2 regions of the Paenibacillus violae genome follow, and region 2 is predicted to be linked to the other one. Evidence: predicted binding sites of a transcription regulator. Region 2 holds the regulator's gene; the other holds the start of a gene.
What was found. Region 2 encodes LexA, which represses DNA repair genes until DNA is damaged. Its sites were predicted from a motif close to CGAACATATGTTCG; they were not measured.
Positions count from the first base shown of each region.

Region 1 (15,595 bases), on a different contig from region 2:
CTGTGTCAATCATAATGCTGAGCGGTTCACGCAAAGGGTCGCTTGACGTTTTAGGCTGCGAGCTGCTCGGCATAGTCGCCTCTTTGCTCTCTGGGCTAGGCTGAGCTCCTTCCTCCGCTTGCTTCGTCCCCTGAGCCTGCCCTGGTGTGGCAGGGTTGGCTTTTAGCATCTTGAGCGTTTGCGGAAAAATCTCCTTCATCTCCGGCGTAAGCCCCGGGAGCAAATTATCCGGGTAGGGCTTGGATAGCTGATCAGGCGCCTCAGGCAGCGAACCCGTTTTCGCTTGATAAGCCTTCATCGCGCTCTGCAGCACTATTGCCTGTTCACGATCCCGCATCCATTGCTCAATAACAGGAACAAGCGCTGAGCTATCAGCAACTTGGCATGAGCAAATTTGCGACTGATAGTACTTCAGAGCAGACGAACTCCCGCCTCCACCTTCAGTCGTAACACTTAATAGCGGACTCACTGATCTGTTCCACTCGATCCATTTGCCATCTGCACTTCGCGGCGCTTGCATAATAACCGCTTCTCCGGCGCTCAAACTGGAAGAAACAAGGACCTGCTGAAGCTTTCTCCCCCAATCCCCTTCGGAGAAATATAACTTCGTCCCTGGCCCTGGCACTTCGCCTTGCATTTGAGCGGATTGCACCTCAGCGTGAGCATTCACGTTTTTTCCAGGTGCTGTCTTTGCAGCTTCAATGGGCATACCGCCATTCGCAGAGTCTATCGCGGCTGGAACTGCCAACAGCAGCAAAAGAACCAATAGCGGCATCCACTTCCCTTTGTTCCTCACACGGTTCGAAATCTCCGCCCCCTTAGTGTTCCCGGAAACGGTAGATGGGTCAGAAGGAAGCGGTCCTTCAATCGTTATTTTTTGACGCTCAAAAGCCTCATATATCTCACCAGACTGCGCAAAACAATAGGCTGCCTTGCCTTCTTTCCCTTGCGCAGCGTATTCTCGTCCCAATAAATACCAAGCCATTTTATGATCAGGATGCTCTTTGACATATTTCTTAAGATACAGCGGATCTTCGATCGGATTATGTTGGAAGAATCGTTCCAACTGATCTTGGCGATGATTATTTTTCACCCCGGATACCTCCCCCGCACGAATTTCGAGACTAACTCTCTCAAATTTATCGGCAGATGAAGCTTGGAGTTGAAGCTTAAAATAAAACGAGCCCAACAAGGTTCCCCTCGGCAGGCTCGCTTAGTTCTTATTTCACAAATGATTTTGTGCGTAAAATTGCTGTTTGCGTCGCTTCATCCCACTGCACATCCAACCCGATCTGTTCTGCAAAGAAACGAATCGGCACATACGTCCTGTCCTGCTTCACATAAGGCGACACATCCGTTGATTGCTTCACATCCGCTTGTCCCGCTTGTTTAAGCACAACGCCCGTTTCACCAATGGTTAACTCCACAGTCGTGTTGCCTTTACTTAACTGTACAATTTTTTTGCCTGCTTGTTCCGCATACTTGACTTCGAAACCAAATGTTTCACTGATTGCTCGAACCGGAACCATCGTCCGTCCATCCTGAAGTTCAGGCTGAGCATCGAAAGCAATCACTTTATCGTCATGTACGACCTTAATACCTTGGCTGGCTAAATTTGCAGGTAAATGATACGGCGTTATTTTACGGATTTTGTTGTTCGAAGCATCTGCAACGATCATATTTCCTTGAGCCGTTACAGTGACGTCACTAGGATTATAAAATTTAGCTGCCCGCTCAACCCCATCTGTCTCACCTGTTTGCGCCGTACCGGAAATGGTTGTCACCTTACCGTCCAACAAATAACGAATCACATGATTTAAGCTGTCTGCAATCAGAACTCCACCTTCTGAAGTCACAGTGAGTCCTTTCGGAAAATCAAACTTAGCTTTTAACGCTTCGCCATCGGCGTAGTCCCCGCCTGCATACAGCTCATTTTTTCCATAAATTGTATTGTTGCTTAATAATGCCGTAGATCCAGCCACCGTCTTCACGGTGCCAGCTTGCAAATCGATATAACGCACGCGTTGATTGCCTGTGTCGCTCACATACAGATTTCCTTTGCTGTCCAGAGCAAGGCCGGAAGGCTCATTGAACTTTGCTTCAGTTAAACTACCATCTTGGTACTCACCAGCAAATGACGCCTCTCCAGGATGAATCAGAATTGCACGAGTAGAAGCTGCATTCAGTGTTGAAACCGTGCCGTCTGTTTCAATTTTACGAATCACATGATTCAGCGAATCCGCTACGTATACAATCCCATCATCCGTTACCGCAACATCACTCGGATGATAGAAACTCGCGTCCGCTCCTTTGCCATCCTTTTTACCCGGAACACCATTTCCCGCAAGCGTTGTAACTTGACCGTTCGTGTCCACTTTACGAACCGCGTTATTCGCAGAGTCGGCTACATACACATTCCCCTTGCCGTCAACGGCCAACCCTGACGGCGCATTAAAAAATGCTTCAGAGTCCTTGCCATCTAGGAGTCCTCCCGTTGGAAATCCTTGGCTGTTCGTAGTAACTACAACCTCTGGTCCTGCGAACGTCGTGACTTTGCCTCCCGATACCTTACGAATAAGATGATTGCGAGTATCTGCAATCAGAATGCTGCCGTCAGGCAGTTGAAGAACACTGCCCGGGGCACGGAATCCGGCACTTAAGGCATCGCCGTTCACATCTTCAAAATCCCCAATTCCAGCGAACGTCGTAACATCCGCTAGAATTTGGCCAGTGCTTGAACGCAGCGCATCTGCAGACAAACCCGCCGCCCACGCGGACGAACCTCCTAGTAAAGTCGCAGCCGTAAACGTGGAAATAAGGATATATTTTAAGGGTTTCATAGGTTTCTCCTTTAATAATTCGATTAAACACCCGCAGGGAGATCTAAAGTTACCGGTTGAATGCTCGATTCGACAATGGGGATGGTTTGAACGGACGTGCCATTTTTCCGTACAATGACGATTTTCCCAACACTAACTTCTTGATGTCCATGACCATGCAAAGGAATTGTCACTAGCTTTTGAATATCAGAAACCTTGATATTGCCAGCATCCCCATAGCCCGTGACCGTGTAAAGCAGTTCTTTTTGACCATTGCCTTGATATTCTTTGATATGTTCGACATAATTGGTACTGCTTTCCCGCCCAAAAACGGTTCCATTGACAGGAGGCATGTCATCACTGTAATAAGTATTTGCGCCATAGAACAGGTGGACTTCTACGCCATAAATATCATTAGATTCAACGAAATTTTTCAAATTAATATCCAGGTTGTAAGTATTCGGATTTGAACTTGTCTCGTTTAATGTCGCTGTTAAATTCACAGCCGGCACTGGCGTATTAGGCGTTCCTGGATCAGGATTACCTGGATTTGTATTCCCGCCAGAGCTGCCTCCGGAATTCGAATCTCCGACGGTCGGTGGTGTTACCGGCGGCTTAACAGTTTCCGACGCCTTCAACTTCGCTAATGCATCCGCTTTAGCCTTTTCCTCGGCGGCTTTCGTAGCTGCCTCTAGCTTTTTCTTCTGCTCTTCCAGCAGTTTAAGCTGCGCCTCCAGCTGCTTCTTCAGCTCAGCTTGCTTTTTTTCCTGTTCAAGCTTCTTTTTCAATTTCTCAGCTTCAAGCTTCTTCAAAAGCTCTTGCTTTTGTTTCTCTTTTTCAGCATCTACACCCGCTGTTTTATCTAAATCCTTCACTTTGCTTAAATCTAATTTCTTGTTTTCCTCAGAAATCTTTTTATTGGCCTCTGCAATCACTTTATCCATTGCAAATTGATCCAGTTTCTTTTCAGCCAGTGCTTTTTTCGCAATATTTCCGATTAAATTATCGAAATTTTGTTTCACTTTATCGAGCTCATCCGTGCTTTTCACGACTAAATTCTCATCATCGGTTACATTGCCTTCGGCAAGCTCTTTTGCTTTTTTGGCAATGAAATCCTCATTTTCTTTATCGATTTCCGCTTTGTTCAGAATGAACTCTTTGATAACTTCAGGCGATGCCTGCTTTACGAAATCATCCAGATCGAGGAAATCCACTTTCAATGCCAAATCCTCAGTTTCACCTCTGCCATCAAGTGAAATTTGTTGCGTTGGATACAAGTAGGTAACAGCTGTTTTCTGCTCCGAATCCTCGCCCGTTGTTACCGTAGAAGCAGATACTTTACCTGCCCCAACCGCCATTTTGATGGCACCTGTTACCGGATCAACCATCACAAAAAACTGCGTTCCCCGAACACCCATGACGGCAGTTGGCGTTTCAACTTCAAATTCATCATTGGAACCAGCTAATGATTTCACTTTGACCCACAAGGAACCTGCCCATACTTTGAGCTTGGACTTCTTGTTTCCATCCGAAGTGTTGAGGTCGGACACATTGATTTCCGCATTTTCCCCCAAGGTTACATCCGCATCTCCATTGCTTAAATTAAGCGTTACAGATGAGCTCGCACCCGTATAAACCGTATCCCCTTGATTTAAACTCATACTCTCATAAACATCGTATGTTTTGGAGCCTCCGCCTTTTTTGACAGTTACTTCTCCAGATAATGCCGATACCACTGCTACCCTAACGGTTTTAGCGTCTACAGGCTTAACAAGCAGCACGGAGATCAAACTAAATATCAAACTTAAGCTTAAACATAATGAGACAAATGATTTCTTGGACATCCCCACATTAGCTTCCTCCCTAGTTTCCAACTTTACAGATTCCCGATTACTTCATATACCGCTACGGGTTTTTCTTTCCCTTTTACTTTGATTTCACCGATAGACGCAATTTCAAAAAGGTCTTTGACCCGCTCATACGTCTGCTCGCTAATGAGAATTTGCCCTGGCTTTGCATTCGATTCCAGACGTGCCGACAAATTCACGGTATCTCCGATAGCCGTATAGTCCAAACGAAGATCTTCGGAGCCAATGTTCCCGACTACAGCAGGTCCGCTATTGATTCCCAGACCGAATTTCACGCCGATCCCGTATTTCTCAATCAATTTCTGTTCAAGCACATTCGCCTGCGACTTCATTTCAATCGCTGCGCGAACAGCCATTTCCGGGTGATTGTCATATTCAATAGGTGCACCGAACATAGCCATAACACCATCACCTATGAACTTATCAAGCGTTCCATTGAATTTAAAAATCGCTTTCGTACATACATCCAAATATTCGTTCAAAACTTGAATGACTTGTTCGGGCTCCAACCGCTCTGACATTGGCGTAAACCCGCGAATATCAACGAATATCAGAGATATATCCTTGCGGCTTCCCCCGAGCTTGACATCTTCTCCAGATTGCAACAGCTCGTCTACTACCGACTTTGAAACAAATCTGCCAAAGATCCCTGTTACCCGATTGCGCTCTTTGCGCTCATCCAGGTAATGACTTACCAATGACCATATGTATATCGTGACTAACGCAAATTGCGGATAAACGAGTGGTGCAAAAGTTGAACCCGCAATATAAAAGGCTAACCATACGCCTCCATAAACCACGAACAAACCAATGAAAATAAATAGTGCGGTTTTCCCTTTGAATCTCTCAAATAAGTAAATAGCTAGTAAGGAAATAAGTAGAATAAGACCAATTCCCACTGGTGTACTTGCATCTTTATAAAATTTGCTTTCCAACAAAGTTTGGATCATATTGGCATGGATTTCGATCCCAAACATTTTGACAGAACTGATCGGCGTAGGATATTCGTCCTGCATCGCTGTCACGAAAGGGCCCACCAATACAATACTGCCTTGCAGAGGCATAGGATTTTTGCTATTCAAAACATCCACAAATGACAGCATCTCGTAACCGGTAGTAGCATCTACCTTCTGTCTAGGCAGCGTGAAAAACTCCGTCGTTACTTGATTTCTTTCATTCGTCGGCAAAACGACACTGCCGCGTCTCCATTTCCCCGTCGCTTCATCTCTCTTCACCTTCTCATTGTCGTCAAGAACGAGATTGGCAAGGGCGACGCTGAAAGCTGGTATGAAAGTCCCATCCTCATCCGGCAATCCAACCGGAAGCTTTCGTGCTTTTCCATCTTTATCGACAAACACATTAATATGCGCCATCTGCTGCTTATTTGTGGTTAAGGTTGTCGTTGGGTAGTCAACTCTCTCAGGCACAAGATCTCCTGCTTGCTGCTGTTTGGAGGGGTAATTGATTTGAACGGGCAGGATAACATTATGATATTTGGCTAGCACGTCAGCCAATGCCTTATCGTCTGCGGGGTTTTTGGAAGGTTCAGCTAAGACCACGTCTATGCCGATTGCAGCTGCGCCGGATTGCTCCAGCTTTTCTATCAGTTGGGCGTAGGTCGTTCGGTCCCACGGGAATTTCCCAATTGCTTTTAACGATTTCTCGTCAATCTTGACGATTTTGATCCGATCCTCAGGTTGGCGTTCTTCCACTGATTTGGCCTTACGCAACACATCTTGAAGGGGACCCTCAATAAAATAAAATAACCCGCTCGAGTTTACCGTGTAGAAATATGTCGACAACAGCATCAACACAAGTCCTGCTGCCAACGTATTGATCCATTTCTTTTTACCCATAAGAGCCTCCCCATGCATACTAGCTTCATTGTAAGATGGAGGGAAACAATTGGCAATGAATTGTTACAAAAAAATACAAATTGTAGCAGAAAAAAAGCCCAGTTCCTTTACAGGAACCGAGCTTTTTCGACATATTGTGGAGCACGCCACAAGTTTGGTTATGATTAGTTAAAAGGTGAATCCGCAACTTTGATGGAATCAGTTGGGCAACCATCTTGTGCATCCTGTAGATCATCAAACAGATCTTCTGGGATTTCAGTTACCCCTTTGTTGCCATCTCCATCAAAAATCACTTCTGCCAAGCCCTCATCATCGTAATCATAGATGTCTGGTGCTGTAGCTCCGCAAGCGCCACAAGCAATACAAGTATCTTTATCAACGAATGTATACTTTGCCATAGTTTAACTCCTCCTCATTTTATCCTCATTGTAAAATATAATATAAATGAGGACAAAGTTCAAACCTTAAAATGGATCTGCCTTAAAATACCTTTCAACAAAGTCTGCGAGAGCAAAAATGTCATTCAAATCAAGCATGGGCAGGGGTGATATCCGAGAATCCAGCGTCTCCATATCCGTTGCAATCGCTACAGGCTCGTGTTCTAGAGCTTGAATAATTTCACTCTGCTCTATTGTACGAAAGACAGCGATCTTTGGATGCTTTTCCCGCTTAAATCCTTCAACAAAAACATAATCCATGTGAGCATAAGCATTGATTTGCTCTTGCAAGTCAGGCTCGCTTTTTTTCTCATAGACATGAATAGAATCAGTAGAGATTGTTACGACAGCTTCCGCACCGGACTGCACAAAAATCGTAGAATCTGTTCCGGATGCTTCCTTATAGTGTCCATGTGCATCATGTTTCAATACAGCGACCCGTTTGCCGCGGCGTTTCATTTCAATGACTAGTTTAGCAATCAGGGTCGTTTTGCCGCTGCCGGAATATCCGGCAAAACCGATACAATGTGCCATAGTTGCCTCACTTTTCCTCTTCCTTATGCAGCGGATTGTTCTTCAAATGATCCATCTGCAAGGAAGTTCCTCTTGACTTATGGTTTCTAATAAAAGCAGAAGGGTCGTCACTCATCATACCAGCCGTCAGAATCGCATTCTCTCCAAACTTATCTCGGAGTCCATCCATGATCTTATTTAAATTTTCGCGTTTTGGCTGCTTCTCGTAATCAAATAAATCAAGCTGCACGAACGTCTCTTCTTTGCTTGTTAGATTTTGCAAGGTAATCCCCAACAACCGGACAGGATTGCCATCCTCCCATTGATGATCATATAGTTGGCAGGAAGTTCTATAGATATCATCCATATGCTCCGTCGGCGTAGGCAAAGTAACGGATCTCGTAATCGTCCTCATGTCCGGATCACGGATAGTGATTTGGATCGTCGACGTCATCAGCTCCTGCTTCCGAAGCCTTCTAGCCACCTGATCTGCAAGATTCAAGAAAACGCGGTGAATCTCTTTTCTTTCTATATAGTCCCTAGGCAGCGTAGTCGTATGGCCGATAGATTTGCTTTGCTCTTGCTCGGGATTAACCGGCGAGTTATCGATCCCATTCGCCGAACGCTTTAGATGTGGGCCCATAACGCCAAAATGCTTGCTTAGCAGTAACTCGTCGCCTTCCGCCAGTTGACCCAGTGTAAAGATGCCGAGCTTTGTCAGCTTGTCCGCTGTCTTTTTGCCGATGCCATATAAATAGTTGCACGGTTTGTCCCATAAGACAGTAGGCACGTCCCGCAGGCGCAGAACAGAGATGCCATTCGGTTTTTTCATATCCGAGCCCATTTTAGCTAATAATTTATTTGGTGCAACGCCAATGGAACAGGGCAACTGCAGCTCATTCATAATCCTTTGCTGGATGGTACCGGCAATTTCAAGCGGGGTCCCGAATTGTTTGGATCCTGTAATGTCAACAAAACACTCGTCAATCGACATCGATTCGACCATGGGGGAATAGCTGTAGGCGATTTGCATAAACCGTCTTGAAAAGCTGCGATACAACTCAAAATCAGGACGGATAAGCATCAAATCAGGACATATTTTCAACGCTTGTCCAACCTGCATGCCTGTCTTAATCCCCATCGATCGAGCCGCATAAGAGGAAGTAACAATGATCCCTCTGCGGAGCTCGACGCTTCCTGCAACTGCGATGGGTTTACCTCTATATATTTCTGGCTCGACAGCCTCATGGACCGAACAATAGAATGCATTCATATCGATATGCAAAATAACTCTGCCTTGCTTGGGATAGTGATGCTCGACCGTCGTCATTTCACAACCCCTTCCATATTCAAAAAACTAGATGAAAGTCATTTTCAGCATACAAAAAAATATGGGTTCAAGCAAACGCATTTTTGAGTTATGATGTCATTACCCGTAATATTATGTTATAATCGTAAATTATACATTAGCGCTTTAAAGCAAGCATATTAACCTACACATACGTATCCAAGTCATTTTTGCTAGCTTTTGAAGGAGGAACCCATGCCAACATCAGTCAAAATCTTCGACACTACCTTACGAGACGGAACTCAAGGAGAAGGCATCAGCCTATCTGTTGAGGATAAAATTAAAATTGCCCGTAAGCTCGATGAGCTTGGGGTTCATTATATTGAAGGCGGATGGCCGGGCAGCAACAGCAAAGACATCGAATTCTTTGAGCGTGTCCGCGACATGAAGTTCACCAATGCCAAGATTACCGCCTTCGGAAGCACTAGGCGCAAAGATTCTCTTGCTTCAGATGACATTAATCTGAACAGACTTGTTGAGTCAGGTGCGCAGGTAGCAACCATCTTCGGGAAGTCATGGGACTTCCACGTGCATACGGCTATTCAAACGACGCTCGAAGAAAACTTGGCCATGATCTATGACTCCGTTCTTTTTTTGAAAAGCTCCGGATTAGAAGTCATTTATGATGCAGAGCATTTCTTTGACGGCTACAAAAACAACCCGGAATACGCTTTGCAAACGATCAAAAAAGCCCAAGAAGCCGGTGCAGACTGGATCGTATTATGTGATACCAATGGAGGTTCGCTTCCTGGTGAAGTAACCGCAATCGTGACGGCAGTGAAGCAGCATGTATCAACGCCTGTTGGCATCCATGCACATAACGATTGCGAGTTAGGTGTAGCCAACAGCCTTGCTGCCGTTCAAGCTGGTGCCGGACAGGTTCAAGGTACAATTAACGGCTACGGCGAACGCTGTGGGAATGCGAACTTGAGCTCGATTATCCCTAACCTTCAACTGAAGCTGGGATACCACGTTATCACTGAAGAACAATTGAAAACATTAACACCGGTTTCCAGGTATATCAGCGAAATTGCCAACATGCATATGCCGATCAACCAGCCTTATGTCGGCAACGCTGCTTTCGCCCACAAAGGTGGTATTCACGTATCTGCAATTCTTAAAGACGCAAGCACGTATGAGCACACGAAACCAGAGCTTGTCGGTAACAAACAGCGCGTCCTTGTCTCAGAACTTGCCGGCCAAAGCAATGTGCTTGTCAAAGCTCAAGAGCTGAACTTAGACTTCGATAAAGAGCATCAGAAAACCAAAGAAGTGATCGAGAAGATTAAAGATCTGGAACATCAAGGCTACCAGTTCGAGGGTGCTGATGCGACACTTGAGCTGCTGCTGCGTGAAGCATTTGAAGGGCTTGAAGAGATCTTCACTTTAGAATCATTTAAAATGCTTGTTGAGAAATCCGCGAACCAATCCGTCGTATCGGAAGCCATCGTTAAGGTTAAGGTGCATGGCGAAACAATCTACACCGCGGCTGAAGGAAACGGTCCCGTCAACGCTTTGGACAACGCTTTACGCAAAGCGCTAATCCAGTATTACCCGGATATTAAGAACATCCACCTATCCGATTATAAAGTTCGTGTCCTTGACGAGAAAGGCGCAACAGCCGGTAAAGTTCGTGTCTTGATGGAAACAACAGACTTTAACACCACCTGGAATACGCTAGGGGTGTCCAGCAACATCATCGAAGCCAGCTGGTATGCGCTAGTGGACAGCTTGCGTTATGCACTGATCAGTAGACAACGTGTTGAGCCCGCTAACAAAGAGCAGAACGAGCGACTTGGTTTGATCAATCACTAAGACTAACACACAGACAAAAGCTGCAAATTGGCCCTCTGAGGCTAACTTGCAGCTTTTTTGTCATCCCTTGATGAGACCCGCAATCTTCTTATCCAACTCTTTTGGCGAAAGCACGTGAATAACCTCACGGACGACGCCATTTTTGTCAATCAGAAAACTGGTTGGAATCGCAACAACCCGGTACGCATCCGCGTTCGTTCCCTGCTTATCTAACAGCACTGGGAAAGGATATTTATACGTTTCCACGAACTTTTTGATATTCTCCATTTTATCCCCAGGCGTCACATTCACCGCGTACAAATCAAACTGTCCTTGGTATTTGTTATATACATTCACCAGATCCGGCGCTTCTTCCTCACACGGACCACACCAGGATGCCCAAAAATTAACGAGCAAAGGCTTCTCGCGCGGACCACCAATCGTGTACGCCTTTCCATCAAGCCCAGTCAAGGTAAACGAAGGGGCAAGGAAATTCACCTGAGGCGCTTGTTCTGTCGGCATTAGGGTCTGTTTATTCTTATGCTGGGCGTTTTGATAGATAGCTATCCCGGCTAATACGACGACCAATACGATCACAAATACATTCTTCTTCAAAAATGTGTTCACCTCCATTGTCTATATTATCTCCAATTCAGCCTAATTTCCAACATCGGCAAATCAACAAAGTATGCTTTCCCCATTTAAGGGAAAAGTAAGTCTACCAATTGCTCTGAAAGGAATAATCAAAAGTGAACAAAGTTGCAACATCCAACCCCAGAACGAAAAACAGATTTAGCGACCATGCCAGCAACGGCTCGAACAACTCGTCAAACAACAAATCGAACAGCAAATCCAAGGATAAGTCAAGCAAAGGGTCCATATGGGAATATATTGCGTTAGCAACAATTCCTTTAGTTCTCGTCTTAGGGAATTCCATGCTAGTCCCCATTTTACCTGATCTACAGGAAAAAATGGGCATCTCCCGCTTCCAAAGCTCCCTTGTCATTACACTTTTCTCGATTGCAGCAGGCGTCATTATTCCGGTATCCGGCTATTTGTCAGACCGCTTTACACGGAAATCCGTCATCATTCCATCACTTATCGTGTATGGGGCAGCCGGTGTTCTGGCAGGCTTCGGGGCTGTTTGGCACTCTTACCCCATCCTAATCATCGCACGTGCCATACAAGGCCTTGGAGCGGCTGGTACAGCCCCTATAGCCATGGCATTAGTTGGCGATCTGTACAAAGGCGGAGACGCAAGTAAAGCACTAGGGCTCATAGAAGCTTCAAATGGAGCAGGCAAAGTGGTTAGTCCGATATTAGGCTCATTACTTGCCATGATAGTCTGGTTTGCCCCTTTTTTCGCGTTTCCGATCTTTTGTGTATTAGCTTTACTGGCTGTTATTTTCATGATTAAAGAACCTCCGAATGAGAAAAAAGCAGAGCCTCTAGGCACCTACTTAAAACAAATCAGAGATATTCTTCGAGAAAAAGGGCGTTGGCTTATCCCTGCTTTTTTCGCCGGGTCGATCACCTTATTCATTCTGTTCGGCGTTCTCTTTTATTTATCTCAAATCCTAGAGGAAAAACCCTACAGCATCGAGGGAGTCCGCAAAGGGCTCGTACTGGCCATTCCCTTGCTTTGCATGGTTATAACCTCGTACACAACCGGCGCCAAAATCAAACAAAATGGCACCTTGATGCGATGGCTAATGAATATCGGACTGATTTTGATGACAGTCTCCTTAACATTAGCGATCTTTCTCAATACGAACCTGTATGTGTTCATAGGACTTCTATCGCTCAGCGGTATAGGCACAGGACTCCTGCTACCCTGTTTAAACACCATGATCACCGGTTCCGTGGAACGCGATCAGCGTGGTATGATCACGTCTTTATACAATAGCCTTCGCTTTATCGGTGTGGCATTCGGTCCTCCATTATTCGGATGGCTCATGAATATGTCGCATAAAACCTTGTTCATAACAGTAGCCTCCATGGCTTTCCTGATGTTAGCACTCGTCTTTTTCTGTATCAAACCGAATGAAGAACTAAAAGGAAAAGCATGATATACTAGCCTCAATCTTAGTCGTATTTTAAGGTGGAGGCGCCAATGGCAGTATATTTCAAAAAAGAACTCTTCAATCAGCTGCTGCAATTCAGTCAGCAAAAGATGCCTGAGGAAGCATGCGGCCTCATTTTAGGCAAATCCACGAGCCCAAAAGAAGAGCTTCTAGCCTCTTCTTTTGTTCCCATGCGGAATTGCTCCACCAAGCCTCGAATTCATTTCGAGCTGGACCCGGCGGAGATGATTCCCTATCTAACAAATAGCCAAAACCCTGTAATTGGCTTATTCCACTCACACCCAACAGCTTCCGCGGTTCCTTCCGCCGCGGACCTCCAAACCCTTTGGCATACGATTCCTACTCATTGGATTCTGTCTTTGGCAAACCCAGACAACCCTGAGTTAATGGTTTATCAAATAAAAAAAGCCTCATTAACCAGTTATCACAAACTCGCGTTTGTAATCGGTCAATGATGGCTCAAGAGGGCGTACAGATCACCCAACGTATCGACATTTCTCGCTTTAATCTCTTCCATAAATCGAGACCACAGCTCTGCTGTCATCAAGGAATCCTCTAGGGCGTGATGACGCTGAGTAACAGGAATATCATAGGCATGAAGTAGAGAGTCTAAGCTTAAATTTTTTCTTTTTGGCATCAGCCACTTCGCAATCATCATCGTATCCAGCACACGATGAGACAAACTGACCTTGGAAGTTCGCCAAAGCGCAGAATTCAGAAAATTTTTATCATGCCCGGTTGCATGAGCTACCAAAATTCGCTGCTGCACAAATTCCAGAAAATCGCTCAAAACGCCGATCAATTCAGGCGCATCCGCTACCATTTCATTCGTAATCCCTGTTAATTCAACGATGTCTTCTGGAATTTTACGTTTCGGATTTACCATACTATAGAAGGTATGATCTCTCTGAACTTCACCGCCAATGACGGAGACGCCGCCAAACGAAATAATTTCATCGCCATTATAAGGAGAAAAACCTGTCGTTTCCAAATCAAAAACTACAATTTCCATCGAGTGCAGCGGTATTTCAAACAGGGAATCCTTCCGCTGTTCTTTTAACATGGAGCGAATAAAAGCCATCTGCTGGGCACTTTGCACATCAAACATAGAGGTTATAGCCGGTGTCAGCCCTCCCATTTTGTACAACTGCCACATACGTCCGCCAGGCCGCATATCTTTCATCCCAATCCACCTCTCCCACACAAGAAAAATGCAATCCGATCTTTCTAACCCTTTTCTCTCTCTATGTGTGAAACAATCGATCTTTTGACATACTTCTGCAATTCAATTCCGGCACGTAAACATTGTTTCAGTTCCAGTTTGACTTCCTTGGTTAATTGATCTGCCCCCAGCTTTCCTCTGGTTGTATACATGTCATGCTCTAATTGGAATGGTGTCAAATCCCTAAGCCTAAGCGCTACACCGAATGCCTCTGACCACTCATCTGCCAACTGATCTGGTATAAAACCACTTTCCTTTAGTAACTTTATCCTTTGCAACGTGGATGAGTGCATGATTCCCGCTCGAATAGCAAGCAGACGAATGCCGTTCACGATAGGAATATACGCACCATATTTGATATCAAAACCACCTGCATCTTCGCCGTACCTCTCCGTGATCAACTGCCCAAAAACGCCTAACGATATTTTGTGGTGGAGCGTATTCGATAATAAATCGTTCAGAATGCCCGAGTTCTCCCGAACATAGGTTGAAAACGTAACTTTCAGTTGATCGACCAAATTTTGCGATCCGTATATACACCGCATATCCGCCATGATGAGCAGATAACGAATATTTTCCCACTCTGGTTCCTGCAGCCATTCCAGCATCATTTGGGTATATTCTGTTAACGGCTTACGCCATTGTATATTGCTAGAAACAACATTACCTTCACACGGCGGGTATCCTAACGCGTCTAGACCTTTCAAGATGCAATCAACCAATTTAATGAAGTATTCTTCTACTTCTTCCTTTGGATGCTGATCGCTTTCCCCATATACAAGCCCGTTGTCCTGATCGCTCCAAAGGGTTTGTTCACTTCGCCCACCGCTTCCGTACAGGATAAAAGCATACGGCACAGGCGGTTTCCCAAAGCCTTCATCTTCTAAAATGTGTTCAGCAAGCTCGATCGTTCTCTGTATAAAAGCATCATGAACAGCGTTCACTTTTCGACCTAATTCAGGTGTATGAGAGAAAAGGAGATGCTCCCGAAACATCTCATGCACCTGATCTCTGGTTATTCGCATCTCATCGAACTGTTCCGATAGGTAGATGCGCTCCAGGATCTGTTCCATTGAGAGATGTTTCATGTTGCATCCCCTTTGTCCAAGTAGAAAGTTATGTGATATTAAACGGACACGCCGTTTTGAGCTGCTTTTTTCATTTGCTCTGGGTAACCGTATGAACCATGTTCAGACAAGTCCAGACCAATGATTTCTTCTTCCTCTGTTACACGAAGACCAACTGTAGCATTAAGAATTCCTAAGATAATGAATGATAGTACAAGTACGAATGCCAATGCTCCGAAAACGCCAAGCGCTTGAATACCTAATTGGTGCAAACCGCCGCCGTAGAATAACCCCGCGCCACCGATACCAACTTTAGCCGAAAGATCAGGAGTTGCGAACAGACCCGTGGAAAGCGTACCCCAGATACCAGCGATACCATGTACAGAGAATGCGTAGATTGGATCGTCGATACCAGCTTTTTCAAACCATTGCGCCGTGAAGAAAGTAACAATACCTGCTACCGCACCGATAACAATCGCAGCCCAAGTGTCTACGAATGCACACGCTGCTGTAATTGCAACAAGTGCTGCAAGAACACCGTTCAACATGCTAGGAATATCCGCTTTACCAAAGTACATCCAGGAAAT
Region 1 is NZ_JAWCUD010000009.1:148,482-164,076, forward strand. It holds gene RQP52_RS23790 (L,D-transpeptidase) at 1-985, opposite strand, end outside; gene RQP52_RS23795 (stalk domain-containing protein) at 1,221-2,840, opposite strand; gene RQP52_RS23800 (FecR family protein) at 2,864-4,663, opposite strand; gene RQP52_RS23805 (adenylate/guanylate cyclase domain-containing protein) at 4,696-6,543, opposite strand; gene RQP52_RS23810 (ferredoxin) at 6,708-6,941, opposite strand; gene mobB (molybdopterin-guanine dinucleotide biosynthesis protein B) at 7,008-7,514, opposite strand; gene RQP52_RS23820 (DNA polymerase IV) at 7,522-8,823, opposite strand; gene cimA (citramalate synthase) at 9,037-10,656, shown strand; gene RQP52_RS23830 (TlpA family protein disulfide reductase) at 10,717-11,250, opposite strand; gene RQP52_RS23835 (MFS transporter) at 11,385-12,704, shown strand; gene RQP52_RS23840 (M67 family metallopeptidase) at 12,749-13,174, shown strand; gene RQP52_RS23845 (exonuclease domain-containing protein) at 13,168-13,902, opposite strand; gene RQP52_RS23850 (DUF294 nucleotidyltransferase-like domain-containing protein) at 13,947-15,029, opposite strand; gene RQP52_RS23855 (ammonium transporter) at 15,068-15,595, opposite strand, start outside.
Region 1: RQP52_RS23820 (DNA polymerase IV) is a predicted target of LexA. The motif match lies at 8,896-8,909, and genes of this name have one in related genera.

Region 2 (15,595 bases):
GATACTGAAGGAGGGGGTTTCCCTACATGTACCAATAGTCACGAAATGCTCTAAGGTGTACCATTGTTATGGGTGATGAAGATAATGTTTATTCCTCCAATGCTACTACAATACAGTAAAAACAATCTTCCTTTTAATGCTCATTCCACTTTTGCCGAGCTTAAATGGGATGGAATAAGATTAATTGTTTCTAATATGGAAGAATTAAACCTTTATACAAAGAACACAAATGCTACAGCTAAATACCCTGAATTGCATAATCCGCCTATACCAAAAGGAACTATTCTGGATGGTGAGATCGTAGTCCTAGATGAACAGGGCAAGGCTGATTTTGAATCTTGTAACGCTGGATTCCGTTCCAGAAAGAAACGCCAACCAGTCGTCTTTATGGCTTTTGACATCTTATACCATCGCGGCATAGATGTGACTGTTCTGCCTTTAGAACAGCGCAAGAAACTTCTCGAAGAAACACTCCAGGAAACTGACCACTATAGAATTGTTCGGCCTATCAATGGTAGTGCAAAAGACTTTTTTAAAATCGTATGCCAGCATGGACTTGAAGGTATTGTGATTAAGAAGAAAGATTCAAAGTATGAAAAGGGAGTGCGCTCCTGGTCATGGCAGAAGGTTATTAATTATCAAGAGGCAGAGGTCTACATAACCGGCTATTCTAAGAAGGAAAGTTCTTGGTTGCTCGGATATGAAGATGGTGGACGCATTCGACCGATCGGATTAATGGAACTAGGAATCACTCAAGCAGCCCGGAAATCTATGTGGCCAGTGTTTCAGTTTTTCAAAAGTGGAGAAACAAATGATTACGTATATATTAAGCCTGTTGTTCGCTGCAAGGTGAAGTATCGGGACTGGTATAAGTCAGGAGCCATGCGGCTACCGGTATTCGAAGAGTTTATTGTTTAGGAGATGGTATAATGGAATATAGAGTAATGCACAAGAAAACAGGCGAGGAAAGTACGCTTAGTTATCTTGATGTGAATGATATGCTATATGACGATGCTGGGAAGATCATTGTATTTGATACAAGCATGGAAGCTTATATTTTGCTCGACAATGAATAATAATTACTCGATAAAATAGGGGAGGGGGAGCGCCCCCAAAAACGCCCCTAATCTGCCCCCAAATACTCCAAAACATTACGTATTGTTGCGGAATGAAATTCTTTCTTCTATAATAAGAGTGTGATGTAGCAGAGCATTACAGAGTGAAACTGGTTTATGTACATAAACCGCACCCAAGTACACCAATGGGAAAGAGATCAATATCTGTCCTTGTATTAAGATCATTAGCAACGTTTGAAAACTAGATAAGATAGCCCGTCATGATTCAGGCGCGTCCTGAACTGATGGGCTTTTTCATGCGAAGGAGCAGGAACTCATATGGATAACTTTTTAGTCAACTTAGAGAAATATGCGGAATTAGTGGTAAAAATTGGCGTTAATTTGACCAAAGGTCAAGACCTAATGATTGAGTCGCCGATCGAATGCTTGGACTTGACGCGCCTCATTGTTAAGAAGGCTTATGAGGCTGGAGCGAACTATGTGCAGGTGAATTGGCAAGATGATTTCCTGACGCGTGCGCGCTTAGAGACGGCTCATGATGATGCACTCGACTACTACCCAGTGTGGTACACGGATATGTTGGAGCGTTTTGTTGAGAATGGCGGCGCACTTCTGAATATTAAGGTGCCGGATCCAGATTTGTACGCCGGCATTGAACCTGGTGTGATTTCCAGAGCTTCCAAAGCTATGGCAACAGCACGGTCAAAATATCAAAAATATGTAAGAACGAGCACGTTCAGCTGGTGCTTAATTAAAGCTCCGACTGCTGCTTGGGCTTCCAAAGTGTACGCGGATCTTCCTGAAGAAGAGCGGATGGATGCGATGTGGGACGCTATTTTCCGGTTCAATCGTGTGTATGAAAACGATCCGGTTAGCGCATGGCGTGCACATATTGAGCAGTTGAAGCGCGTTCGCAAGGTGCTGAACGATAAGCAATATGCAGCGTTGCAATATCGGGCCGCTGGGACAGATTTGCGCGTAGAGCTGCCAGATGGCCATATTTGGCTTGGAGGGGATAAGGCGAACGCAAGAGGGATTCGCTTTGTTGCGAATATGCCGACGGAAGAAGTATTTACGATGCCCAAACGGACAGGTGTTAACGGGACGGTTACAAGTACCATGCCGCTGAATGTGAATGGCGCATTGGTTGATAAGTTTTCGTTCAAGTTTGAAGATGGTAAGGTCGTAGATTATAAAGCAGAGGTCGGCCATGAGCATTTGACCAGGTTATTGGAAATGGACGAAGGGGCTCGCTATTTAGGCGAAGTCGCACTTGTTCCCTATGATTCGCCGATATCCAATCTAAAACGGATTTTTTACAATACAGGCATTGATGAAAATGCCTCTTGTCACCTTGCTTTGGGCAGCTGTTATCCGATCAATATGAAGGATGGGGCTTCTTTATCCAACGAGGAGCTGAAAGTAAGAGGCGGGAACACAAGTCTGATCCACGTGGATTTCATGATCGGGACGGCTGATCTAGAGATTGACGGTGTGCTTCAGGATGGCAGTTTGGAGCCTATTTTCCGTCAGGGGAATTTGGCGCTTGCGTTTTAGAAAAAGCGTGAGTAAACACGAACCTTTGACCAGTAAAAAAACCGAGGGACAAAATGTCCTTCGGTTTTTTTGTTCTATAGGGGGAACTAAACTCCCTTATTTGTAAGAAAAAGCACCTTTTGGAGACGCCTTAGCTGGATTTGGGATTGGTGTGTACAAATGCTACACAAAAAGGACCGTCAGGATAGTTCACCTGACGGTCCTTCTTAGTCTTACATATCGCGGAATAATCCAATGACACGCCCTAGAATCGTAACATTTTTCAAGAGAATTGGCTTCAAAGCAGAGTTTTCCGGTTGAAGACGGATATGATCCTTCTCTTTGTAAAAACGTTTGACCGTAGCTTCGTCGTCTTCCGTCATCGCGACAACGATGTCACCGTTGTTCGCTGTCTGTTGCTGCTTGACGATGACATAATCGCCGTTATGTATGCCGGCTTCGATCATACTGTCTCCCATGACGCTAAGCATAAACACATTGTTATCTCCGACCATGCTGACTGGAAGAGGGAAGTAGTCTTCGATGTTCTCTGTCGCCGTAATCGGCACCCCAGCGGTTACTTTACCTACGAGCGGAACACGTGCAACGGAAACAGCGAAATGAGTCTCGGCACCGTCTAAGCCAAGAATCTCGATAGCCCGAGGTTTTGTTGGATCTCGACGAATCAAACCTTTCTTCTCAAGACGCTCCAAATGCCCGTGAACGGTTGAACTGGAGGCTAGTCCGACAGCCTCGCCGATCTCACGTACGGAAGGCGGGTAACCCTTATCTTTCACTTCGTTCTTAATGTATTCTAAAATAGCTTGTTGACGCTGTGAAATCTTACTCAATAGTTATCACTCCAATACTGGGAATCATTACCCAAAGTATAACATAGAACCCGAGTTCGTACAAACATAAGTTCGAATAAATCGTTGACTCAAACGTATGTTCGTGTTATTCTAAAAACAGAACAAATGTTTGGGGGATGATTACTCATGTATATGGCCTACTCACACACTACAAATTCACGCACACCTCATAGATTAACTACCGCGTCCAAAGGGATTGCAAGCAAATTACGCAATACGAAAACAATCATTCGGTTTCTTTTCATTGCATTAATTCTGGGGACTGTGTTCTCATTCGGTGCCATGGTACAAGCTTATGCAGCGGCGTCTTCGCCGACGAGCAGCTTATCAAATCACGCTGAGACCAAGAAAGTTATTCAGGAGCAAGTTGTCATTCAAGAGGGGGATACGCTCTGGGGCATTGCGACAGCTCATAAGAAAAATGGAGAGAACATTCGTTCCTATATAGATGAGATTAAGACGAAAAATCATTTAACTACGAGCTCCTTGAAAGAAGGACAGGTTTTATTGCTCCCTTAATCATTGCTTTCCTATGGAATGGAAATAGACTAATAGAGGCTAGGAATTATTCCTATGCCTCTTTTTGTTGTTTTCTTGACATTCCACTAGAGGGATGGCAAAGTAATAGTCATATTGAATTTTTGAACTGGAGGATCACTATGAGTGACAGTATGGAAAAAAACATCGAACGCATTAATGAGCTTGCTCGTAAAGCGAAAACCGTTGGCTTAACGGATGCGGAAATCGATGAACGAAATGAACTGAGAAAAAAATATATTGAGGCTTTCCGAGGCAATCTTAAAGTTCAACTTGATTCCATCAAGTTCACGGACGAAGAGTAGTTGCTTTTTCACATAGAAACAACATTCAAAGGGGAAATGAATGATGACGTTGAAGGCTGTACTTTTTGATTTAGACGATACGCTCTTGTGGGATGACCGCAGTGTACAAGAAGCTTTTGAAGCTACTTGCGCGGAAGCAGCCAAACACGCGGCGGTGAATCCAGTAGAATTGGAAGTCGCTGTTCGTAAAGAAGCCCGTGCTTTATACGAATCCTATGAACCTTTTCCGTTCACCAAGATGATTGGTATTAATCCGTTTGAAGGACTTTGGGCTAATTTCACGCAAGGTGAAAATGAGAATTTTCGCAAGTTGGAAGCATTAGCGCCAGGCTATCGCACGGAAGCGTGGACCCGTGGACTTCGCGCGTTAGGCGTAGAAGATTCAGAGCTAGGCTACAAGCTCGGCGAGCTTTTTCCTGCTGAACGCCGCAAGCGACCATACGTTTATGAAGAAACGTTCCGTGTGTTGGATGCATTGAAGGGTAACTACAAGCTGCTTCTCCTAACAAACGGATCGCCTGATCTTCAAAAAGAAAAATTAGCTGGCGTACCAGCTATTACGTCCTATTTCGATCATATTGTCATTTCCGGGGAATTTGGTGTGGGTAAACCGGACGTTTCTATTTTCCACCATGCGCTGGAACTTCTGGGGATCAAACCGGAAGAAGGGATCATGATCGGTGATAAATTGACGACAGATATCCTTGGTTCCGGACGTGTAGGCATGCGCAATATTTGGATCAATCATCATGGCCTACAAAGTGGAGACGAGATTGTTCCTGCTAATGAGGTATCGCGCTTAGAGGAAGTTTTACAGATTATCGCTAATGCTGAATAGAGCATAACGAAAAGCCCAACGGCGGTTTGGACAAGGAGTCCTGCGCTGTTGGGCTTTCTTCTAAGATAAAGTATTAGGCTTTGATGAAAGTAGGATCTTCCACGTTATAAGCGACCCATCCATCTTTTTCAATGAAAAGACGTACGGCAACGATTTGACGATTATCCATCAATGTAAAGAAGTGGTTCGTGTTCTCAGGAACCGAGATGACATCTCCTGGCTCAAGTTCAACATCGAAATAACCGAGTTCCTCGGATTTAATGATGAAGATCCCTTTACCAGAAACGATAGCGCGAATCTCATCTTCTGTGTGTGTATGAACTTGCTCAAACTTCGTAAGCAGTTCTTCGATATTCGGTGTAGCATCGGAAAGGGAGATAACATCCCAGATTTCGTAACCGCGTCTAGCCGCCAAATCACGGATTTCCGGCTCATAAGTGCTGATGATTTGAGCTTTCTCTTCATCATTTAGTACGAATTTCTCGCGCAGTGCTTCAGGAAGCTTGTTCGCATCCCAATGTTCATATACAACTTCTTGGCTATCCAAGAAGGCTTTGACTTGCTCTTCGCCTTCGATTCGTTCATTCGTATTGCGAATTCTAATTTGTGCCATGCAGCATCCCTCTTTCTTAGTAAATATACTTGTATTATAGTGGAAATGGTGTGCGCTGTCGATGCAAGATCATAAGTTTACCCGATAAAACCTATAGGTTTTTATGATAATTCAAAATCTTTTCATAGAAGCCGTATTCTGTTACACTAAATCTTAACATAATTTGTCGATTATTTATTATCTATCGCTTCAGGATAAGTTGAAAGGGAGTCATTTCATGTCTAAACCACCGATTCAAGAGCAGCTAAAGAAAAAGATCATGATCCTCGATGGCGCCATGGGTACCATGATTCAGCAAGAGAATTTAACAGCTGAAGATTTCGGAGGCGATGATTTAGACGGCTGTAATGAAATTCTATGCGTAACTCGCCCGGATGTGATTCGTAAGATTCATGAAGCTTATTTCGCCGCAGGCGCGGATATGATCGAAACGAACACATTTGGAACGACAAGTGTAGTTCTTGCCGAGTATGATTTGCAAGACCGTCACCGCGAGTTGAATCTCGCTGCAGCCAAGCTGGCTATCGAGGCAGCGAACAAATATTCAACGCCGGAGTGGCCGCGATATGTCGTAGGCGCTATGGGGCCAACGACCAAAACGTTATCAGTGACCGGAGGCGTCACGTTCGACCAGCTGGAGGAAAGCTATTACGAACAAGCTTTAGCGTTATGTGAAGCTGGGGTCGATGCGATTCTTCTGGAAACATCGCAAGATACACTGAATGTGAAAGCGGGAAGCATTGGTATTCGTAGAGCTTTCGAGAAGTTGGGCTTCGAGCTTCCGATTATGATTTCAGGAACGATTGAACCAATGGGAACAACGCTGGCTGGGCAAAACATCGAGTCGTTCTATATTTCACTTGAGCATTTGAAACCCATTTCCATGGGATTGAACTGTGCTACGGGCCCTGAGTTCATGCGGGATCACATTCGAACGCTGGCAGGTATTGCGGAGACCGCAATCAGCTGTTATCCCAACGCCGGATTGCCGGATGAGAATGGTCATTATCATGAATCGCCGGAATCCTTGGCCAAGAAAATGGCCGGTTTCGCCGAGCAGGGCTGGCTTAATATTGCCGGCGGATGCTGTGGAACAACACCTGAGCACATTCGTGCTATGGCTGAAACACTTAGCGTTTACAAACCTAGAACGGAATATGGGACTCATTTACCCGCTGTTTCGGGGATTGAAACCTTATTTATCGAACCTGAGAACCGTCCCATCATGGTTGGTGAACGAACGAATATTTCGGGCTCGCGTAAATTCAAGCGCTTGATTAAAGAAGGCAAATTTGAAGAAGGTTCGGAAATTGCGCGTAATCAAGTGAAAAACGGAGCACACATCATCGATATCAACTTGCAGGACACGGATATTGATGAGGCTTACGCGGTAGAAGAGTTCATGCAGCAGGTGGTCAAAAAGGTGAAGGTGCCTTTAATGATTGACTCCACGTATGATCACATTATCGAGCTAGGGCTTAAATATTCGCAAGGTAAAGCGATTATTAACTCCATTAACCTCGAAGATGGCGAATCGAAATTTGCCGGGATTTTACCTCTTATTCATCGATATGGCGCGGCGGTTGTTTGTATTCTCATTGATGAACGGGGCCAGGCTGTATCGCGCGAAGCGAAGATTGAAGTAGCAACGCGTGCTTATGAATTGCTAACTGAGAAATACGGGATGAATCCAGAGGATATCATTTTTGATCCAAATATGTTCCCTGTCGGTTCGGGAGATCCGCAGTATATCGGTTCTGCAGTGGAAACAATCGAAGGAATCAAGCTGATTAAAGAGAAATATCCAAGAGCCAAAACCATTCTTGGTTTGAGTAATATCTCATTCGGATTACCGGATGCTGGACGCGAAGTGTTGAACTCGGTTTATTTGTACCATTGTACAAAAGCCGGCCTTGATTATGCGATTGTGAACACAGAGAAGTTGGAGCGTTATGCCTCTATTTCAGAGGAAGAACGTCAACTGGCTGAGGAACTGATTTACAATACGAATGATGAGACTTTGGCGAAATTTGTCGCACATTTCCGTGAGAAGAAGGTCGAGAAGAAGGAGAAGATCTCCAATCTGACCTTGGAAGAGCGCCTTGGTTCTTATGTGGTAGAAGGCACGAAGGAAGGGTTAATTCCAGATCTGGAGATTGCGCTTCAAACTTATTCACCTCTTGAAGTCATTAATGGACCGCTTATGAGAGGGATGGAGGAAGTAGGCCGCCTTTTCAATGGAAATGAATTGATTGTTGCTGAAGTTCTTCAAAGTGCTGAGGTCATGAAAGCATCCGTTAGTTATTTGGAACCTTTTATGGAGAAATCCGAAACAGCTGTCAAAGGTAAAATTATTTTGGCAACCGTTAAAGGTGATGTGCATGATATCGGTAAAAATTTGGTCGAAATTATTCTGTCGAACAATGGCTACAAGATTGTAAACCTTGGGATCAAAGTACCGCCTGAGCAAATTATAGAAGCACAGCGCAAAGAAAACGCAGATGCTATCGGTTTATCGGGTCTATTGGTAAAATCCGCTCAGCAGATGGTTATTACCGCACAAGATTTGCGTACTGCAGGTGTAGATGTGCCGATTCTGGTTGGTGGCGCCGCGTTGACACGGAAATTCACCAAAACTCGTATTCAACCGGAGTACGAAGGTGTAGTTCTCTATGCGAAGGATGCCATGGACGGTCTGGATATCGCCAATCGATTAAGCGATCCTGAGCAGCGTAAACGTCTCATCCAGGAGCTAAGAGAAAATCTGGAATCCGATGTTATGGATACAGGCAAGAAGGAAGAGAAACTGCCGCAGCTTACGCGCGTGAGTTCATCTGCTGTGTCCAAGGATTTGCCTGTACAAGTGCCGCAAGATACAGAGCGCCATATCATGAGAGATTACCCGATTAGCCATCTTATGCCTTATGTGAACATGCAAATGCTGCTCGGCCATCATCTCGGTCTCAAAGGGAAGGTTGAAGCCCTGCTTAGCGATAGGGATACGAAGGCCATGCAGCTAAAAGATACAGTCGATTCAATTCTGTACGCTGCTCAAAATAACGGGATCATTAAAGCGCATGGTATGTACCGTTTCTTCCCGGCGCAATCAAGCGGAAACGATGTGATTGTCTACGATCCGCAAGATCACAGCAAAGTTCTTGAGACCTTCACGTTCCCGCGTCAAGACAAAGAACCGTATCTGTGCTTAGCTGACTATTTGAAGTCCGTAGAGAGCGGTCAGATGGATTATGTAGGCTTCTTGCTTGTGACAGCTGGGCATGATATTAATGAGCTGGCTAGGGAATGGCGTGATAAAGGGGATTACTTGAAATCCCATGCACTGCAAGCGACTGCACTAGAAGTAGCGGAAGGCTTTGCAGAGCGCATCCACCATATTATGAGGGATGTATGGGGGATCGCAGATCGCGTCGATATGACGATGCAGGAGAGATTTGGAGCCAAATACATTGGCCAACGATTCTCATTCGGTTATCCGGCATGTCCGAATCTCGAAGATCAAGCCAAGCTATTCAATCTTCTGAAACCGGAAGATATTGGCGTTGAGCTGACAGAATCCTTCATGATGGAGCCGGAAGCGTCGGTATCGGCTATCGTGTTTGCCCACAAAGAAGCGCGTTATTTCAATGTAGGCTAAGAAAAGTTATGGCATAAAGCGAGGCAGCTTGCTCGAACACTATGTTCGGCAGCGACCTCGCTTTCCGTGTTACCAACTGTGATTTTCAGAGAGATTGGGGTTTTGGAACGTGGAACTTTATTTTTTGGGAACAGGGGCAGGCATGCCTTCCAAGCAGCGTAATGTTACATCGATTGCTCTTAACTTGCTGGATGAACGGGGGACCTATTGGTTATTTGACTGTGGTGAAGGCACCCAACAGCAAATTATGAACTCTCCCGTAAAGCTCGGGCGTACGGAGATGCTGTTCATCACACATTTGCATGGAGACCATTTATACGGACTGCCAGGCTTATTAACCAGCCGCTCGTATTTGGGTGGCGATACACCGCTTACGATGTTTGGCCCTCCGGGGCTCAAACGATTTGTTGACACGGCTCTTGAAGTTAGCGGCGCGCATCTGACCTATGCACTGAAGATTGTGGAAATCGAGGAGGAGGGACTCCTGTTCGAAGATGACACCTTCTTGGTTGAGACTGCGCGTTTGGAGCATCGCATCGAATGTTTCGGATATCGGATCATCGAGAAGGATCAACCCGGGAAGCTGATGTTGGATAAGTTGACGGAGCTAGGTATCCCCGCCGGGCCAATCTACGGGAAGCTTAAGCAAGGGCAGACGGTTCAGCTTGAGGATGGACGCACGCTGCATGGCGCCGATTTCTTGGGTGCGCCGATTCCCGGACGCATCGTCGTCATACTCGGTGATACGCGCTACTGCAGCGGGGCTCAGCTTTTGGCTCGAGGCGCCGATGTACTTGTACATGAGGCGACATTTGCTATGGATAAGCAGGAATTAGCTTATTCTTTCGATCATGCGACCTCAACGGATGCGGCGCGGATTGCACAGGAAGCAGGAGTGAATGCCTTGATCATGACGCACATTAGTTCGCGCTACCAAGGAGACGCTGTGCTGGAACTGCTGCAAGAAGCACAGCATCATCACAGCAACAGTCATATTGCCAAAGACTTTTGGAGCTTTGATGTGCCTCGAAAAGGATAAGCAACACGAGATGGGACTATTTCGGAAGGTCAGAATTGACCGAATGGATAGTCTCTTTTTTTATCCCGGTGGGTCTTGTCCATAGTCGGAAAAAGTCATTTTCGTAATTTTTGCTCATACACTATCCAAAAGGTGTGTAGACTGAGGTGACGAAATGGGGATTCCAGCAGCAGAAATACTGCTTTCTATCTTTATGTCCTCGATTTTTTATGTTATGTTAAGGGAAATACGAAATGCTTATAAAGATTCTGGATGAACCGGTTTTTGAGCGGAAAGGGAGACAACATGCTTGGTTTTGCGATTTTATTAGCTTTTAATTTCATAGGGTATGTAATCCAAATGGGCCTGCACCTGCCGCTACCTGGTAACGTGATCGGGCTCATACTATTTACAGCGGCTTTATTCGCTAAGCTTGTTAAACTTGAATGGGTGGAAGAAGCCGCGTCGCTGCTGACCAGGCATATGATGCTTTTTTTTATCCCCTATACGGTGGGTATTCTCTTGTTTCTACCTATTATTGGTGCCAATCTGGTTGCGATATGTGGTGGCATCGTTGGTGCAACGGCCGTCGTGCTTATCGTTACGGGTTGGGTATCTTCCAAGCTAGGTAAGGAAGGGGAAAAATATGGCGGGTAATATGCTTCAGCATCCCTTATTCGGTTTAACTTTAAGCGTTCTGATTTATGCGTTCGCTAATGTGATGTATCAGCGATGGCGGTTTATGCATCCGCTTTTTGTATGTACAGGACTTATTATTCTTATTTTAGTTGGATTTCGAATTCCTTTTGAAGACTTTAAACGAGGGGCGGATGTTCTCACTCTTCTTCTTGGACCGGCAACCGTTGCTCTAGGTGTCCCGTTGTATAAATACAGATCCTTAATTCGATCCAATTTAAAGCGTGTTATGCTTAGCGTATTGGCAGGATCCATCACTGGTATAGCATCGAGCGCAGCTATTGTTGGACTTCTTGGCGGCAGCCAGTCCATTATTCTTAGCATGCTGCCTAAGTCAGTTAGCTCGCCAATCTCGATTGAAATCGCTACGCGGTTAGGGGCGATCCCGGAGCTTACAGCCGTTCTGACGACAATGACGGGTCTGTTTGGAAGCATGTTTGGCACACGTTTGTTGAATTGGTTGAAGATAACAGACGACATCTCCATCGGGATTGCTTTGGGAACGGCCGCGCATGGCATTGGGACAGCGAAAGTCGTCAAGGATTCAGAGCAGCAGGGTGGTTTTGCCGGGCTGTCCATGGCGATCTGTGGCATCATGACATCCATTTTATTCATACCGATCTATTACTGGCTTCAATGACTTTGTGAATGAACAGGATAAACCGTATTTCGTCAAAGCGACGAATGCGGTTTATTTTCATTTTCCAAACATTACAATTTTTTTACAATACGAAAATGAAACCATAATAAACCTTTGCTACGATGGAACAGTGAGAATCCAGTGGAAAGGCGTGAAGAAGATGAGTGGACCCCTCCTGAATACGGCGCCTCAGCAGGTCAAACTAGCGGTTAGGCTTGCAAGCAGCGCAGATGAAATTGAGCAGGCCATGAGACTAAGGTATCAGGTTTTCGTTGAAGAAGAGAAAAACATGCGAATGCTCAATGAGGAAGGTCTTGAAAAAGACGCTTATGATGCGTACTGCGATCATCTCATTGTGAAAGATTTGGACACAGATCAGGTTGTAGGTACTTACCGTCTGCTTCCAGGAGATCGTGCCCTCCAAGGCATAGGCTTTTATTCGGAGACCGAATTTAATTTAGCGGCTTATGCCGCATATAAAGAACAGACGCTAGAGCTAGGGCGCAGCTGCATTGCACCGGAGTATCGCGGCGGGAAAACGATTCAGCTTTTATGGGAAGGGATTGCCGGTTACATTACGGAGCGAAATTACACGCATTTAATAGGCTGTGCCAGTGTACATATGAGCAATTTAGAAGATTTAAATCTAATTTATACGATGCTGCTTCGAAAACAGGTCATTACCAACCGGTACGGTATCGAACCGTTAGCCACGCATCGGATATCCGGGCTTGCTCGACTGGAAGTTGATTGTAATGAAAAAGATGTGTTTCGTAAGCTGCCTCCACTTATGAAGGGGTATCAATGGCTCGGCGCTGAAATTGGCGGCGATCCGGCCTATGATGAGCTATTTGAGACCGTTGATTTTTTCATCATTTTGGAAAAAGAGCGTGTTACAAGACGGTACAAACGTCATTTTCTAACAACGTAGGCAAGGAGGATTTGCTTTGTATGATTGGATCGCCAAACTAACTTCAGACGAACAAAAACTGGCGCGTATCGAACACAAGCTGCGAATCATTCCGCTTTGGGTTTTGCATGCGGTGTGTGCGTTTATCTCTTTTGTCGGTCATGTTGCTTTGCGTAGCTTAGTTAGACGAGTAGAACATAATATGGCCGATTTGCTTGATGAAAAGCCGAAACGAGCCATTCGTGCGATTTCCAAGAATTATATGGAAAATGTTGTGTTTACGCTTGTTGAGATTCTTTTCTTATCTAAGCGACTGTTAAAATTGCAAACGCATCATTTCGATGTGCTTGGCGAAGAGAACCTCCGAGAAGCTCAAAGCCGATCGAACGGAAAGGGTTTTATCGTCTATACGCCGCATATAGGCAACTTTTTTTATTACTATTGGTATTTGACCCGGAAATATGATTGTCTGACCGTCGCTTCAGCAGGCAGTCAGGAGCTTAGACCGCTTTATCTGAAATTTGCTGCCATGGGCTGCAAGGGACTGGATTATGACAGTGTCCCTCCTCTGGAGCTGTATCGGACCTTAAAGAAGCATTTGCAGAACGGTGGGGTCGTTTTTCTGCTCGGGGATTTCTGGCGCGCTTCCTTTCCGTTATCCCGTTTCTTCGGGAGGTTGACTCGCACGCCTGAGGGTGCGGCTATGCTTGCTCATGATTTGCGAATACCTATTGTACCTTTTTACGGGTATCGCACCCGCGGTTTCAACCACAAGCTCATTTTTGGTTCGCCTCTTGAACTGCAAGCTGAGTTATCCGGGCGTATCGCACGTGCTGAAGTGAACCTGCTGCTGAACGGTTTCATGGAGCGAGCCATCCGTGAGCAGCCGGGTTCTTGGTTTTATTGGTTCAATGTGCACGAACGTTGGGAAGAAACATCTGTCACAAATGCCGATCAAACGACATCATCTGAAGTAGGATAGCACTCAATGACAAAGGATGGGTGATTGACACATGGACACAGGAAGCCATTTATTGTTCGGCGTCACCTTAGCAGGACTCGCTTGTTTGGAGCCTGTCGTATCGCAAGATCCGAATTTGACCCATGCAATTCTGGCCGGAACGCTCATTGGATCACATGCCCCTGATTTTGATACGATCGCAAGAATCAAAGGGTATACGAACTATTTGCGTGTTCATCGAGGAATTACCCATTCCTTGCCGGCACTCTTTATTTGGCCGATTGTGCTCAGTTTGCCTCTTGCAGCTATCTTTGGGGTATGGGATCATTTGTTTAGCCTGTATATGTGGACTTTGTTGGCTGTTGTTTTTCATGTGTTTCTGGACTTATTTAACGTCTATGGCGTGCAGTGTCTCCGGCCGTTCTCTTCCAAATGGCATCATCTCGATACCCTCTGTCTTTACGAACCTTTCCTGTTCGTCCTGCATACCTTTGGCGTTCTTATTTGGATTTTAGTTTGGCACGGCAGCGGGGGGCTTCATATCGGGGAGATGTTCGCGTTGATATACGTGGCGACCTTCTTTTATATTGCCATTCGGAGCGAACAGCGGAAACGATTTGTTAAATTGGTGAAAAAGGAACTGAATCTGGAAGACGGAATATGCCATCTCATTCCCAGTCTCAGTTGGTTCCGTTGGCAATTCGTTATCGAGAGTGATACGCGGTTTTACTTGGGCGAAATTCGGGATGGTTCTGTCGTGACTGAAGTGGAATATAGCAAAATTGACTATAGCCAGGAACAGTCACACCCGATCGTGCAAGCTACCTTGGCTACAGATGGCGTCCGTGCCTTCCTGCACTTCGCGCAGCGCATTCATGTGTGCTGGACCGAGAAAACGGACGGCTATGAAGTGCAGTGGCGAGATGTCCGTTTTTGGCATCAACGAAAGCTTCCTTTCGGGGTCAACGTTCATCTGGATCGCGACATGAACGTGGTCAGCGACACGCTGGGATGGGATAAAAAAGCGTGGGACCCGCCTTATGTCTGAGGACGAGAACAACTTAAGAAGCTTTGCTCCTATAAGGGAGTGAGGCTTTTTTTACATTTCGGGAAAGGGACACAAATTGAGTCTGTTTGTCATTTTTTATGCAGGAAATCAGTGTTTGGAGTCGAAAATATGGTACAATAGTCCTATATTAAAAGTCCTATATTTGCAGATGCGTGACATATTGAAATTAATAATCTTAGGAGCATATGAGATGAATAGAAGAGAGCCCCGTGAAGAGGGATTTACGCTGATAGAGGTTTTGGCTGCGACGGTCATATTGTCTGTGGCTTCCATGGCGATGCTGGCGTTTTTCATTAACGCGATGTCGTATAACAAAGGGAATCAGAATAAAACGGTGATGGTGAATTTGGCTAGGAACGCTTTGTTTTATATGGAGAAGCAGAACTATGCAACGATTCATAATTATTTTATTGATCCTAGTACGGGTGACCTAAAGGGTAATCTAGATATTTCACCCAAGAACTGCAGTACTAGAAATATTTGTGATAAACCTGATTTACAAAATTTATTTCTAAATCCGAATATGAAGCTCCTCTGGGATGTGCTTAACCCCAAGGTAAATGATATTGAATATCAAATATCCGTGTCTTATCAGGTAGATATTACAAATGAGTTGAAAGATGATCCTGTAAAAAAAGGGATGGCGAATTATTTGCTGCCTATTCATGTTGAAGTGACTGTCAAAGATAACAACGTGAATAACGGAAGAAATAAACCTGTCATTGTGGAGGGCTATATTGCAAATGAGTCGATTCGTTAACAGCATCAAAGAGCAAAAGGGTTACTCGCTGGTCGAGCTCATTGCTGCTTTAAGCATTTTCTCTTTGATAGCTGGATCCATTTATGGGGTGATTAATTTTGGTTTCAAA
Region 2 is NZ_JAWCUD010000001.1:856,221-871,815, forward strand. It holds gene RQP52_RS03715 (ATP-dependent DNA ligase) at 100-918, shown strand; gene RQP52_RS03720 (hypothetical protein) at 930-1,076, shown strand; gene RQP52_RS03725 (aminopeptidase) at 1,395-2,633, shown strand; gene lexA (transcriptional repressor LexA) at 2,846-3,463, opposite strand; gene RQP52_RS03735 (LysM peptidoglycan-binding domain-containing protein) at 3,611-4,003, shown strand; gene RQP52_RS03740 (DUF896 domain-containing protein) at 4,144-4,326, shown strand; gene RQP52_RS03745 (HAD family hydrolase) at 4,370-5,164, shown strand; gene RQP52_RS03750 (1,2-dihydroxy-3-keto-5-methylthiopentene dioxygenase) at 5,238-5,777, opposite strand; gene metH (methionine synthase) at 5,995-9,432, shown strand; gene rnz (ribonuclease Z) at 9,542-10,471, shown strand; gene RQP52_RS03765 (CidA/LrgA family protein) at 10,736-11,107, shown strand; gene RQP52_RS03770 (LrgB family protein) at 11,097-11,786, shown strand; gene RQP52_RS03775 (GNAT family N-acetyltransferase) at 11,917-12,717, shown strand; gene RQP52_RS03780 (lysophospholipid acyltransferase family protein) at 12,734-13,678, shown strand; gene RQP52_RS03785 (metal-dependent hydrolase) at 13,710-14,705, shown strand; gene RQP52_RS03790 (type IV pilus modification PilV family protein) at 14,917-15,486, shown strand; gene RQP52_RS03795 (PulJ/GspJ family protein) at 15,470-15,595, shown strand, end outside.